4 regions of the Streptomyces sp. NPDC002206 genome follow, and region 2 is predicted to be linked to each of the others. Evidence: riboswitches for the same ligand, from Rfam matches in the RefSeq annotation. Region 2 holds a riboswitch; each other region holds the start of a gene.
What was found. A riboswitch is a leader RNA that binds a small molecule or an ion and turns the genes downstream of it on or off. The one in region 2 is predicted to bind cyclic di-AMP.
Positions count from the first base shown of each region.

Region 1: it holds a riboswitch for cyclic di-AMP, as region 2 does, so the genes downstream of both, ACWCP8_RS04915 (M23 family metallopeptidase) here and ACWCP8_RS23155 (M23 family metallopeptidase) in region 2, are expected to answer to the same signal.
Region 3: it holds a riboswitch for cyclic di-AMP, as region 2 does, so the genes downstream of both, ACWCP8_RS12250 (M23 family metallopeptidase) here and ACWCP8_RS23155 (M23 family metallopeptidase) in region 2, are expected to answer to the same signal.
Region 4: it holds a riboswitch for cyclic di-AMP, as region 2 does, so the genes downstream of both, ACWCP8_RS02740 (NlpC/P60 family protein) here and ACWCP8_RS23155 (M23 family metallopeptidase) in region 2, are expected to answer to the same signal.

Region 1 is NZ_JBSFCW010000002.1:6,393-9,594, reverse strand. Features, by position in the region: gene ACWCP8_RS04920 (SGNH/GDSL hydrolase family protein) at 1-609, opposite strand, end outside; gene ACWCP8_RS04915 (M23 family metallopeptidase) at 785-1,654, opposite strand; cyclic di-AMP (ydaO/yuaA leader) riboswitch at 1,658-1,818, opposite strand; gene ACWCP8_RS04910 (alpha-galactosidase) at 2,110-3,202, opposite strand, start outside.
Region 2 is NZ_JBSFCW010000012.1:178,251-181,452, reverse strand. Features, by position in the region: gene ACWCP8_RS23160 (M16 family metallopeptidase) at 1-919, shown strand, start outside; cyclic di-AMP (ydaO/yuaA leader) riboswitch at 1,127-1,296, shown strand; gene ACWCP8_RS23155 (M23 family metallopeptidase) at 1,310-2,110, shown strand; gene ACWCP8_RS23150 (GntR family transcriptional regulator) at 2,323-3,039, shown strand.
Region 3 is NZ_JBSFCW010000005.1:18,994-22,195, reverse strand. Features, by position in the region: gene ACWCP8_RS12255 (PP2C family protein-serine/threonine phosphatase) at 148-1,290, shown strand; cyclic di-AMP (ydaO/yuaA leader) riboswitch at 1,539-1,691, shown strand; gene ACWCP8_RS12250 (M23 family metallopeptidase) at 1,703-2,821, shown strand; gene ACWCP8_RS12245 (aldo/keto reductase) at 2,999-3,202, shown strand, end outside.
Region 4 is NZ_JBSFCW010000001.1:591,720-594,921, forward strand. Features, by position in the region: gene pcrA (DNA helicase PcrA) at 1-1,316, opposite strand, end outside; cyclic di-AMP (ydaO/yuaA leader) riboswitch at 1,575-1,741, shown strand; gene ACWCP8_RS02740 (NlpC/P60 family protein) at 1,740-2,936, shown strand; gene ACWCP8_RS02745 (hypothetical protein) at 3,032-3,202, opposite strand, start outside.

The DNA of each region.
Region 1 (3,202 bases), on a different contig from region 2:
CCGGTCGTTGTCCCAGGCGCGCCTGTCCTGCACGGACCGCAGCGACCACAGGTCGAGGACCGGGCAGTCGTAGCGGTCGGCGATGGACCGCACATGAGCGGTGTAGGTGGCGATCTTGCCGCGCAGATGGCGCAGCACGGGAACGCCGCGGGTGTCGAAGCCGGTCGTGACCATGACGGTGCCGACCGACCGGGTCAGGTCGGCGACCGCGCGCTCGAAGCGCTCGGCCACGTCGTCGGGGTCGGTGCCGGGCCGGATGATGTCATTGCCGCCCGCGCAGAAGCTCACCAGATCGGGGGCGAGCTCCTTGGCGCGCGGCACCTGCTCCTCGACTATCTGGTCGAGGAGGCGTCCGCGTACGGCGAGATTGGCGTACCGGAAATTCCCGTGAGCCGAACCGGCGGAACCATCGGTGTTCGTCGCTGCATCGAGGTCGGGCAGCTGGTCCGCGAGGAGAACAGCGAAACGGTCCGCCCAGCCGACGAAGGTTCCGTCCGGGCCGGGGTCACCGACCCCCTCGGTGAAGCTGTCGCCAATCGCTGCGTACGACCCGATGGCGCCATGCCGGTTGTTGACGCCACGTTGATTTTTTCTCGAATCGTCTGCCACAAGGGCACATCCTGCACTGCCGAATGTGACCTACGCGACCGTATTAAGGGGTTGACGGGAGGTGAGATAGACCACCCGGTCAGGTTTTGGTAAAGAGGGAATAAGTGAAGGGGCGGTGCGCCGCCGCGCACCGCCCCTTCACTTAGCCGTTCGGATCAGGCCTGATCGGATCCGATCAGACGGAGATTCCGTGCGAAGCCAGGAAGGCGACCGGGTCGATGTCCGAGCCGTACGCGGGGCCGGTGCGGACCTCGAAGTGGAGGTGCGGGCCAGTGGCGTTGCCGGTGGCACCGGAGAGGCCTATCTGCTGTCCGGCGGAGACGGTCCGGCCCACCGAGACGGAGAGCGCGGACAGGTGGCCGTACTGCGAGTAGTGGCCGTCGGCGTGCTTGATGACGACCTCGTTGCCGTAAGCGCCACCCCAGCCGGCAGTGACGACGGTGCCGGAGGTGATCGCCTTCACGCTGGTGCCGGTGGCGACCGGGAAGTCGATGCCGGTGTGGCTGCCGCTGGACCAGTTGGCACCGGAGGCACGGTAGTTGGTGGTGTGCTTGCCCGGGACCGGGGCGACGTAGCCGGAGCTGCTGCTCTGGGCGGCCGAAGGGGCGGCGGCGGGCTTGGCCACCGGAGCCTTCGACGGGGCCGGGGCGGCCTGCGTGGTGCCGGTGACCGCGGCCGAGCCGCCGAGGGTCAGCTTCATGCCCGGGTGGATCAGGCTCGGGTTGCCGCCGATGACCTCGCGGTTGTCCTGGTACAGCTTCTCCCAGCCACCGTCGACCTTGTTGTCGGCGGCGATCTTCGACAGGTAGTCGCCGGCGACGACGGAGTACGTCCGGGTCTCGGCCTGCTTCTTCGCGACCGGGGCGGCCGGGGCGGCGTGCGTGGCTGCGGCCGAGTGCGCGGCGGGGGCGGCCTGCTCTGCGGCGTGGGCGCCGGTGGCACCGAGCAGCGGGAGGGCGATGACGGCCCCGCCGGCGCCGGCGGCGGCAACGCCACGAGCGATGGTGCTGGACTTCGGACGACGGTGCTTACCCGATATGGGCATGAACAATTTCCTCTCCGGCGCCTACGAGGTGAGCTGTCGGGTTCGGGCTGGAGATGCCCGGTCGCATGAAGTGCGACTTAACCCCGAGCCGGCCGGATTTCTCCGGTCGGCGGCTTACCTGGTTCCCCCGCTCCTGCCACACGATGAGTGGGTACGAATTCCGGTCGGCGGCAGGATTAGGCGGTCCGTCCGGATTGACGGTGACCGTAAACGAATGAGGACGAGCAGAACAAGCCATCGGTTGCGTGCCGGAATCCGCTCCGGGAAATCGGCGCGGAATTCCGGTCACACTCCGTGGATTAAGGATCTTGGCTTTCCGCGCGGTGTACGGATTACCCGGCCGCCGCTCCACCACACACCGTCACGGATATGATCCCGCTCACGAAAGGTCCCTCATCTCCCGTATAAGTAGGGCATGTTCTACTAAATGCCCCAATACGGACATGTCATGAGCATCATCCGCGGCGGAGCCTCAACACCTTCGCGTCCAGGTCCCCCCGCAGGCCGGTGTGCAGCCCCTGATGCAGCAGCACGGAACCGTGGTGGACGGCCCCGGTGTCCACGCAGGTGTAGGTCGCCGTGGGGTCGAGCCCGCGCAGCCGCAGGGCCGGCGGCAGCTCCCCGTACCTCTGCACCTCCAGCCACATGAGCACCACAGTCTCGTCACCGTGCGTGTACTGCACGGCGCTGAGCCCGCCGCGCGGCGCACGCAGCCGGTACAGCGCCCCGTGCTGCACCACCGGGCGGATCTCCTTGTACAGGTCCACCCAGCCCCGGGCCTCGGCCAGCTCCTCGTCGCTCCACTCGGTGAGGTCCCCGCCGACCCCGAGCACTCCGGCCATCGCGCTCACGAAGCGGAAGCGCAGCGAGCTGACCCTGCTGTTGAGCTGGACATTCGGGCTGTCGGTGACCCAGGCGGCCATCACACGGGACGGATGGATCTGCCCGAAGCCCTCCTGGATGGCGAGCCGGTCCAGCGGGTCGGTGTTGTCGGAGGTCCACACCTGGTCGGTACGGGCGAGGATGCCCAGATCGATCCTGCCGCCGCCGCCCGAGCAGGATTCGAAGGCGACACCGGGATGAGCGGCCCGCAGCCGGTCGATCAGCGCATACAGCGCATCCACATGCGCGATCCAGAGCTTCTGCGGATACTCCTCGCCCGGCCAGCCCGCATCGGTGAAGCACCGGTTGAAGTCCCATTTCACATAGTCGATCGGGGCGCTGGAGAGCAGTGAGTCGAGCTGTTCCCACAGAAAGTTCTGCACATCGGTCCGGGCCAGATTCAGCACCAGCTGATTACGGAACTCCGTGCGGGTGCGCCCGGGAAAGTGCTGCACCCAGTCCGGGTGCGCGCGGTAGAGGTCGCTGTCGGCGTTCACCATCTCCGGTTCGACCCAGATGCCGAACTGCATGCCGAGTGCGTGCACTTCGTCGGCGAGCGGCTTCAGCCCGCCGGGGAAGCGCTCGGGGTTCGGGGTCCAGTCGCCGAGTCCTGCCCGGTCGCTGGTGCGCTGCCCGAACCACGCGTCGTCCACCACGAACAGTTCG
Region 2 (3,202 bases):
CGCCGCCAAGCAGCTCTCCAAGGAGCTCTTCCCGGCCACCGCGCGGATGTCGCGCCCGCGCCAGGGCACCGAGGAGACGGTGGAGCGGATCGACTCCGCGGCGGTCCGCAGCTTCTACGAGGCCCACGTCCGCCCGTCCACCGCGACCGCCGTGGTCGTCGGTGACCTCACGGGCATCGACCTGGAGGCGTTGCTCGCCGACACCGTCGGCGACTGGTCCGGGAACAGTGCCGAGTCCCGGCCGGTCCCGCCGATCACCGCCGACGACACCGGCCGGGTGGTCATCGTCGACCGTCCCGGAGCCGTGCAGACCCAGTTGCTGATCGGCCGCGTCGGCGCCGACCGGCACGACAGCGTGTGGCCTGCCCAGGTCCTCGGCACGTACTGCCTGGGCGGCACGCTCACCTCCCGGCTGGACCGGGTGCTGCGCGAGGAGAAGGGCTACACCTACGGCGTACGGGCCTTCGCGCAGGTCCTGCGGTCGTCGGCGGCGGACTCCGCCTCCGGGGCGACGGGCGCCGCGATGCTGGCCATCAGCGGCTCGGTGGACACGGAATCCACCGGACCGGCGCTCGGCGACCTGTGGACGGTCCTGCGGACGCTGGCGGCCGAGGGCCTGACCGACGCCGAGCGCGAGACGGCCGTGCAGAACCTCGTGGGTGTCGCCCCGCTGAAGTTCGAGACGGCGGCCTCGGTCGCGGGCACGCTCGCTGACCAGGTCGAGCAGCACCTCCCGGACGACTACCAGGCGCAGCTGTACGCCCGCCTCGCCGAGACCGGCACGGTCGAGGCAACCGCGGCGGTGGTCAGCGCCTTCCCGGTGGACCGTCTGGTCACGATCCTCGTCGGCGACGCCGCGCAGATCGAGGAGCCGGTCCGGGCGCTGGGCATCGGAGAGGTGTCGGTCGTTACCGGCTGACGCATCGAATAACCGCATATCGGGACAGAGGGAGACCCTCGCGAGTGGCATCTCGTCGGGGTCTTCCCTTTTGCCTGATTTGTCGGATAGATGCCTGCGTGCCCTGTGGGATGCGCTACAAAACGCCCTGTCCGTTTGGTGAATGAAAGTCCCCCCGCTTAGCGTCGGCAGCGCTGTCCGTCACCCGTATGCCGCATCCGCGGCGCCGGGCAGCTATCGCCGAGTCCCCGTCAGGCGCGAGCCTGGGGAGCCGGGGACCCACGCAGTCCCTGGGGTGAATCGGATGCCTGCGCGCCCATTGTGAGGCCCGCGGATCCGTAGGAGACCTTCCTGCTCCGAACCCGTCAGCTAACCCGGTAGGCGAGAAGGAAGGAAAGGACCAGCCACCTCATGGCGTTCACCCGCCCCACCGGGAAGCACCGTGCCCCGAACCGTCTGACGCGCAAGAGCGCGCAGATAGCCGGCATCGCAGCTCTGGCCACCACCGGAGTCATCGGTGGGCTGGCCTCTCCGGCGCTCGCCGCCGGCACCGAAGCCCCCTCTGTCAGCGAGACCGGCCTGAACCAGGTCATCGCCATCGAGGGCACCCTTGCCGACCAGGTGGCCACCCAGGCCGAGGTGCAGAAGCGCCAGGCCAAGGCGGCCGCCAAGGCCAAGGCGGCAGCCAAGGCGAAGGCCGAAGCCCGCGCCAAGGCGGCAGCCAAGGCCAAGGCCGAAGCCCGCGCCAAGGCGGCCCGCGAGGCGAAGGCGCGTGCCGCCCGTTCCGCCGAGCGCACCCGCCTCGGCGCCTTCCAGCTCCCGATCGCCGGTTCGTACGTCACCACCGGCTACAAGTCCAGCGGCTCCCTCTGGTCCTCCGGCCGCCACTCGGGCATCGACTTCCACGCCCCCTCCGGCAGCTCCGTCGTCGCCGTCGGCGCCGGCACGGTCGTCGAGGCCGGCTGGGGCGGCGCGTACGGCAACAACATCGTGCTCCGGATGACGGACGGCACGTACACCCAGTACGGCCACCTCTCGTCGATCGGCGTGTCGGTCGGCCAGAGCGTCGGCGCGGGCCAGCGGATCGGTTTCTCCGGCTCGACCGGCAACTCCACCGGACCGCACCTCCACTTCGAGGCCCGGACCACGCCGTCGTACGGCTCCGACATGGACCCCGTCGCGTACCTGCGCGCCCACGGCGTCACCGTCTGACCGACGCGGCACCCCCGAAGGCCCCGGCTTCCCGCCGGGGCCTTCGGTATCCCCGGACCGGCCCCCGCCGGAGGCGCTTGCCGAACCGTCTTCGGACCAAAAGATATTCATGGATTTCGACCCGGCGTCGGAAATGCAGCCGCATTGCAATAGAGTCACAGAACAGGCGTCGATCGGCCGCGTTTCGCGGGGATTAAGGCGGAGGTTCGGACATGCGCATTCCGGCGCATTCGGTATGCACGGCAATCCGTGACGACATCGTCTCCGGTGTCTTCGAACGCGGCAGCAGACTCACCGAGGAACTGCTCGCACGCCGTTACGGGGTGTCCCGTGTCCCGGTACGGGAAGCGCTGCGCACCCTGGAGTCCGAGGGTTTCGTGGTCACCCGCCGGCACGCCGGAGCCTGTGTCGCCGAGCCCACCGAGCAGGAGGCCGCCGACCTGCTGGAGGTCCGGATGCTGCTGGAGCCGCTGGGTGCGGCCCGCGCCGCGCAGCGCCGCACCGAGGCACACCTCAAAGTCCTCCGCGGCCTGGTCAGGCTCGGTCAGGAGCGGGCCAGGCGGGGCGAGGGCGAGGATCTGCGCTCGCTGGGCGGCTGGTTCCACGAGACGCTCGCCCAGGCCTCCGGCAGCCCCGGACTCATCGCGCTGCTCACCCAGCTCCGGCACAAGATCGCCTGGATGTACGCGGTCGAGCAGCCGGCCCGCCCCACCGATTCCTGGGCCGAGCACGGGGCCATCGTGGACGCAGTCGCGCGCGGTGACGCGGAACGGGCCAGGGCGCTGGCCGCGCAGCACGCCGAGCGCGCCACCGCCGCGCACCGGCTGCGGCGCGCGGACCGCACCCCGGGCCGTGAGCCCGCCCCGCCGCGGCCCGGCCGGGTGAGAACTTCGCAACATGCCGTAAACACCGCGAGCGGCCGTCATTAACACATGCGCCGTATACAAAGAGATGTAATTCGGCGGGGCTTTGTTTCGGCTGCCCGAATTAACTCCGGAAGCCTCGGAAACCCACTCGGGAGTGGGCCCGGGGATCGGTCCTGGGGTCGGTACGGTTCGCGAAAACGAAAGAGCCGCGGCCCCGATCAAAGGT
Region 3 (3,202 bases), on a different contig from region 2:
GGGCGGGTACGGGGTATGAGACCACAGGGCGCACCGCCCAGGACAGCACAGGGCGCACCGCCCAGAGCAGCACAGGGCGCGCCGGGCAGGAGACCACAGGTGGGGATGGCGAAGGAGCTGCGCGTGGGGCGGGTCAGGGGGCGGGCCATGGTGCGCGGCTGGGCCTGGTGGTTCGTCCGTGCGCTGCCGACTCTGATGATCATCGGTGGGCTGGTGTTCGACTACCTCAGCCCACCGCCCTTCACCGCCGTGCCGATGTTCGTGGCCGCTCCGTTGATCGCCGCACCGTTCTTCTCGCCGGTCGGCACCGTCCTCACCGGCGTCGCCGCGGTTTTCTCGATCCTCTCGCTGCGGTTGTCCAGCGGCAGTCCGCTGCACGTCGTGCCGTTCATCGAGCTCGCCACCGTGATCACGGTCGCGGCCCTCGCCGTCGTCATCAACCGGGTCGTACGACGCAGCAACGAGCAGCTGGCTTCGGCGCGGGTCATCGCGGAGACCGCGATGCGGGCCGTGCTGCCGACGCCGTCCGAGCGGATCGGGGGGCTCCATGTCGCCGCGCGGTACGAGGCGGCCCAGGCGGACGAATTCGTCGGTGGTGACCTGTTCGCCGTGGCGGAGAGCTCGTACGGGGTACGGCTCGTGGTCGGGGACGTGCGGGGCAAGGGCCTCGAAGCAGTCGGGACGGTGGCGGTGGTCATCGGCGCGTTCCGGGAGGCCGCCGAGCAGGAGGATTCGCTGGAGGGCGTGGCGCGGAGGCTGGAGCGGGCGCTGGCGCGGGAGGGGGCGCGGCAGGGAGGGATCGATCCGGTCGAGGGGTTCGTCACCGCCGTGCTCGCCGAGATCCCGCCCGGTGCGGCCGAGGTGCGGATCGTCAACCGCGGTCATCCCGAGCCGCTGCTGCTCCACCCCGACGGCTCACTGGAGGCGTTGTTCCCGACGGTGCCCGCGCTGCCGCTCGGCATGGACCTGGGGGCGTGGACGGACCGGGCCGACGTATGGGAGCTGGCCGCCGGGATGACGCTGCTTGCGTACACGGACGGACTCTCCGAGGCGCGGGACGCCCAAGGGGACTTCTACGATCCGGCGGCCCGGCTGCGCGGGCGGATCTTTCCCGGGCCCGAGGAGCTGCTGTCCGCGCTGGCCGACGACGTACGGCTGCACACCGGCGGCAGGTCCACCGACGACATGGCGCTGCTCGCGGTCGCACGTCCCGCGCGGGGGCAGCCGAAGCGGCGCAGGACTGTGAAGATCGTGGGCCGGGACGCGAGCGAGGAAGAGCTGAGTCGGTGAAGGGGTTTTGCAGAGTGATGCCACCGTGCGTAATCGAAAGGCCTCACTCCGCATAACATTTGATACAACGTCAGAAAACGTGTGGTGGTTGAGTGGCGATCAACTCGCCCGTTTCCGCCCGATTGTGTCCCGTAAAGTCCAGGCCAAGACCGTTAACGATCAGTGGGAACGGCTTGGAATCGGACCCGTCCGTCTATTAACGTTCGATAACGCAGCGCGGTTGTCCCAGCCGTCGTCAGTGGCGGCACCGTGCGCGAGCGCCGAATTCCGCAAGGAAACCGGGGAACCACCTACATGGGGTGAATCGGACACCTGTGTCTCGTGAGAGGCAGAGGGATCCGTAGGAGACCTTCCTGCTCCGAACCCGTCAGCTAACCCGGTAGGCGAGAAGGAAGGAAAGGAGTGCGCCCCCGTGGCGTCCAACAAGCCTGCCCCCGAAGCCCCCTCCCGGTTCGGCTCCGACTTCACGACCGAGTACGGAACCGAGCAGCGAACCGATTTCGGCGCCGAGTTCACCACTGAGTTCGCGACCGACGGTTTCGGTGAGACCGACCGGGCGTGGGAGGAATGGAACCCCACGGAGGAGTCCGTCCGCCCCGTACGCGGCAAGCACCGCGTCGTCAAGCAGCGCAACGGGCTGGCCCGCAGCTCCACGGTGCTCGGAGTCGGCGTCATCGCGGCCGTGGGCGCGGGTGGCATGGCCACCGCGCAGAGCAAGCCGCCGGTCTCCATCTCCCTTCCCGATTCCCTCGCGGACAACCTCCCCGACGCCAAGTCCCTTCCCGGCGTGGGGGCCCTGTTCTCCGACGAGTCCGCCACCGACCAGGCGAAGTCCGCGGCTGCCGCCGCCCCGCTCACCAGCGCCGGCATCACCGTCGCCGAGGCCGAGCAGGGCACCACCGACGCCGGCGAGGCGCTGCGCGCCCGCATCCTCCAGCAGGCCGAGCAGCAGCAGAACGCCGCCGAGGCGGAGGCCAAGGCCGCTGAGGAGAAGGCCGCCGCGGAGAAGGCTGCCGCCGAGGCCAAGGCGAAGCAGGACGTCGCCGAGGCCAAGGCCGCCGCCGAGAAGAAGAAGGCGGAGGAAGAGGCGAAGGCGAAGGCCGAGGCCGCCCGGCTGGCCAAGCTCGCCGCCTCCTACGCCATCCCCACCTCGTCGTACACGATCACCTCGACCTTCGGTGAAGCCGGTTCGATGTGGTCCTCCGGCTACCACACCGGACTCGACTTCGCGGCGCCGACCGGCACCCCGATCAAGGCCATCCACAGCGCCACCGTCAAGTCGGCGGGCTGGTCCGGTTCGTACGGCTACCGCACGGTCCTGGAGCTCGAGGACGGTACGGAGCTGTGGTTCTGCCACCAGTCGTCGATCGACGTCAGCGTCGGCCAGAAGGTCACCACCGGTGACACCATCGGCCGCGTCGGAGCCACCGGCAACGTGACCGGACCCCACCTCCACCTGGAGGTCCACACCCCGGACGGCACGGGTATCGACCCGATGACCTGGCTGCGCGACAAGGGCCTCACCGTCTGAGCCCGCGCCGGTTCTCCGGCCTCTCAAACCCGGCAGTCCTGACGCTCACCCCCCGACGTCAGGGCTGCCGGTCTGCTCCACCCCGGTCCTTGCGACGCCGGTGCGGATGCGGATGCGGATGCCCGTGCGGCCCCCCGGTACGGAATAGCGGCCGCGGCGGAGTCCGTTGATCCATTTATGACATCTCTTCGTAAGCTCGGCACTTCCGACCTCCAGGTCTTCCCGCTCGCGCTCGGTGGCAACGTCTTCGGCTGGACCGCCGACGAGGAGCAGTCGTTCGCCGTGCTCGACGCGTACGTCGCGGCGGGCGGCAACTTCCTGGACACCGCCGACGCGTACTCCGCGTGGATCCCCGGCAACGAGGGCGGTGAGTCGGAGACG
Region 4 (3,202 bases), on a different contig from region 2:
CCGACGCGGATGAAGATCTCTTCGAAGACCCGGGACTGCGCGTTCGTCCGGTAGAAGATGGCGACATCGCCCGCCTTGGCGTCGCCCGCGTCGGTCAGCCGGTCGATCTCATCGGCGACGAACTGCGCCTCGTCGTGCTCGGTGTCGGCGACATAGCCGGTGATCCGGGCGCCCTCGCCCGCGTTCGTCCAGAGATTCTTGGGGCGGCGGCTCTCGTTGCGTTCGATGACCGCGTTGGCCGCGGAGAGGATCGTTTGCGTGGAGCGGTAGTTCTGCTCCAGCAGGATCGTCGTCGCGTTCGGGTAGTCCTCCTCGAACTGGAGGATGTTGCGGATGGTCGCGCCGCGGAAGGCGTAGATCGACTGGTCCGCGTCACCCACGACGCACAGCTCGGCGGGGGCGTCGGCCGGTCCGGCCGGGCCCACCAGTTCGCGTACGAGCGTGTACTGCGCGTGGTTGGTGTCCTGGTACTCGTCGACGAGGACGTGCCGGAAGCGGCGGCGGTAGTGCTCGGCGACATCGGGGAACGCCTGGAGCAGATGGACCGTCGTCATGATGATGTCGTCGAAGTCCAGCGCGTTGGCCTCGCGCAGCCGGGACTGGTACATCGCGTAGGCCTGGGCGAGCGTCTTCTCGAAGCCGTCCGCAGCCTGCCCGGCGAAGGTCTCCTCGTCGATCAGCTCGTTCTTCAGGTTCGAGACCTTCGCCGTGAACGACTTCGGCGGGAAGCGCTTCGGGTCGAGGTCCAGATCGCGGCAGACCAGGGCCATCAGCCGCTTGGAGTCGGCGGCGTCGTAGATCGAGAACGACGAGGTGAAGCCGAGCTTCTTCGACTCGCGGCGCAGGATCCGTACGCACGCACTGTGGAACGTCATGACCCACATGGCGTTGGCGCGCGGTCCGACGAGCTGCTCGACGCGCTCCTTCATCTCGCCCGCGGCCTTGTTGGTGAAGGTGATCGCCAGGATCTGGCCGGGGTGCACCCCGCGCTCGGCCAGCAGATGGGCGATGCGATGGGTGAGTACCCGGGTCTTGCCGGAGCCGGCCCCGGCGACGATGAGCAGCGGCGACCCTGCGTGCACGACGGCGGCGCGCTGCTCGGTGTTCAACCCGTCGAGCAGGGCGGCAGCGTCGATCACTGGGCGGTGGGCGCCGTCCCGGTAGTACGCATCCCTGGGCGGCGGGGGCGCGTCGAACACGCCCGCGAAGAGGCCCTCCGGCACCGCTTCGGGTGCGGAGTCCTCGGGGGGCGGCGGGGGCTCTTCCTCCGAGTGCTGGAGGCCGGCCAGGAAACTGTCGTCAAAGAGGCTGCTCATCGCTTGACGAGTCTAGGCCGCCGCACCGACACCGTGCGGCCGCATGGCGAACAGCACCCGGCGCACGGGCACATAAGGAGACCGTGCGCCCACACCGCGTAGCGGAAGAGGGGGCCGCCCGGCCCGCACGCCCACCCCCGTCGTCGAGGTCACGAAAACGTATCGGGCATATCGAACATCGACCTTCACAGCAGCACCACGGGTTGGCTAGCGTGCTCCGTCGGGCGGCCCGTACCCCCTGAGGCGAACCACGCCGAGCGGGCTCCCACGCCGAATCCGGGCTGCCCTCATGAGAGTTCGGAACCGGGGACCCACACGCATCACCGGGGTGAATCGGTCCATATCCCCCCATCCGGACCGTAGGGCAGCCTTCCGTTCCGCCCGAACCCGACAGCTAACCCGGTAGGCGGTCCACGGAAGGAGATGCCGGCCTTGGCGTCGCATCGCAAACCGCGCACCCGGGTGCGCTCCACCACGCCCGCCGTCGGGCTCACAACGGCCGCATTGGCAGGTGTGACCCTGCTCTCCACGCAGAGCGCCATGGCCGCCCCGGCCTCGCCGAAGCCCAGCATCGAGGACGTACAGAAGAAGGTCGACGACCTCTACCGGCAGGCGGGCACCGCGACCCAGCAGTACAACCAGGCGAAGGAGGCCTCCGCCGCACAGCGGGGCAAGGTCGACGCCCTGCTGGACGACGTCGCAAAGCGTGCCGACAAGCTGAACGACGCGCGCAGGACGCTCGGCAACTACGCGGCGGCGCAGTACCGCACCGGCTCCATCGCGCCGAGCGCCACCTTCTTCCTGGCCGACGACCCGCAGGCGTACTTCGACCAGAACCAGCTGATGGCCCGGATGGCGGGCCGGCAGCAGGAGGCGGTCACGGACTTCCGTACGCAGCAGGCCGCGGCGTCGAAGAAGCGCGCCGAGGCGGCGAAGAGCCTGGAGACGCTCACCGAGTCACAGGCCACGCTGCGGACCAGCAAGGCGAACATCCAGAAGAAGCTGGGCGAGGCCCGCACGATGCTGTCGAAACTGACGGCCGAGGAGAAGGCGCGGCTCGCGGCGCTGGAGCGCAAGAAGGAGGCGGAGGCCAAGCGCAAGGCCGAGGAGCTGGCCCGTCAGCAGGCAGCCGCCAAGGCCGAGGCGGACCGCAAGGCCGAGGAGGCAGCGAAGCAGGCGGGATCCGGCGGCGATACGGGAACGGGCACCGGCACCGGCACCGGCACCGGCACGGGGACCGGCACGGGGACCGGCTCGGACAGCAGCGCCACCACGAAGGCCGACAAGGTCCTCGCCTTCGCCCGCGCCCAGATAGGCAAGCCGTACGTCTGGGGCGCGACGGGCCCCTCGTCGTACGACTGCTCGGGGCTGACCCAGGCCGCATGGAAGGCGGCGGGCGTCGACATCCCCCGTACCACCTGGGACCAGGTGGAGATCGGCACGCGGATCGCGACGGCGGATCTGCAGCCGGGCGACCTCGTCTTCTTCTACGACGACATCAGCCACGTCGGCATCTACAAGGGCGACGGCATGATGATCCACGCCCCGAAGCCGGGCGCGAATGTCCGCGAGGAGTCGATCTACTACATGCCGATCTACGGCAGCGTGCGGCCCGCGTAGCCGCGGTCCCGGACAACGGCGAGCCCCCGCCGGAAGAATCCGGCGGGGGCTCGCGCCATGAAGAGCAGGGACCGGCCCGGGCGGCAGCGGCCGGCTCAGGTCCAGAGCGTCGCGATGAAGATATTGGCGACCGTCAGCCCGCCGACCGCTGCGAAGGCGCCCTTCGCGACCTTCTCCTCGTCCCGCTTGATGTACACCAGTGCGAGGATCACGACCAGGACCGCCAGCTTCACGCCGATCTTGATGTTGTTGACCGGCTGGTCGTC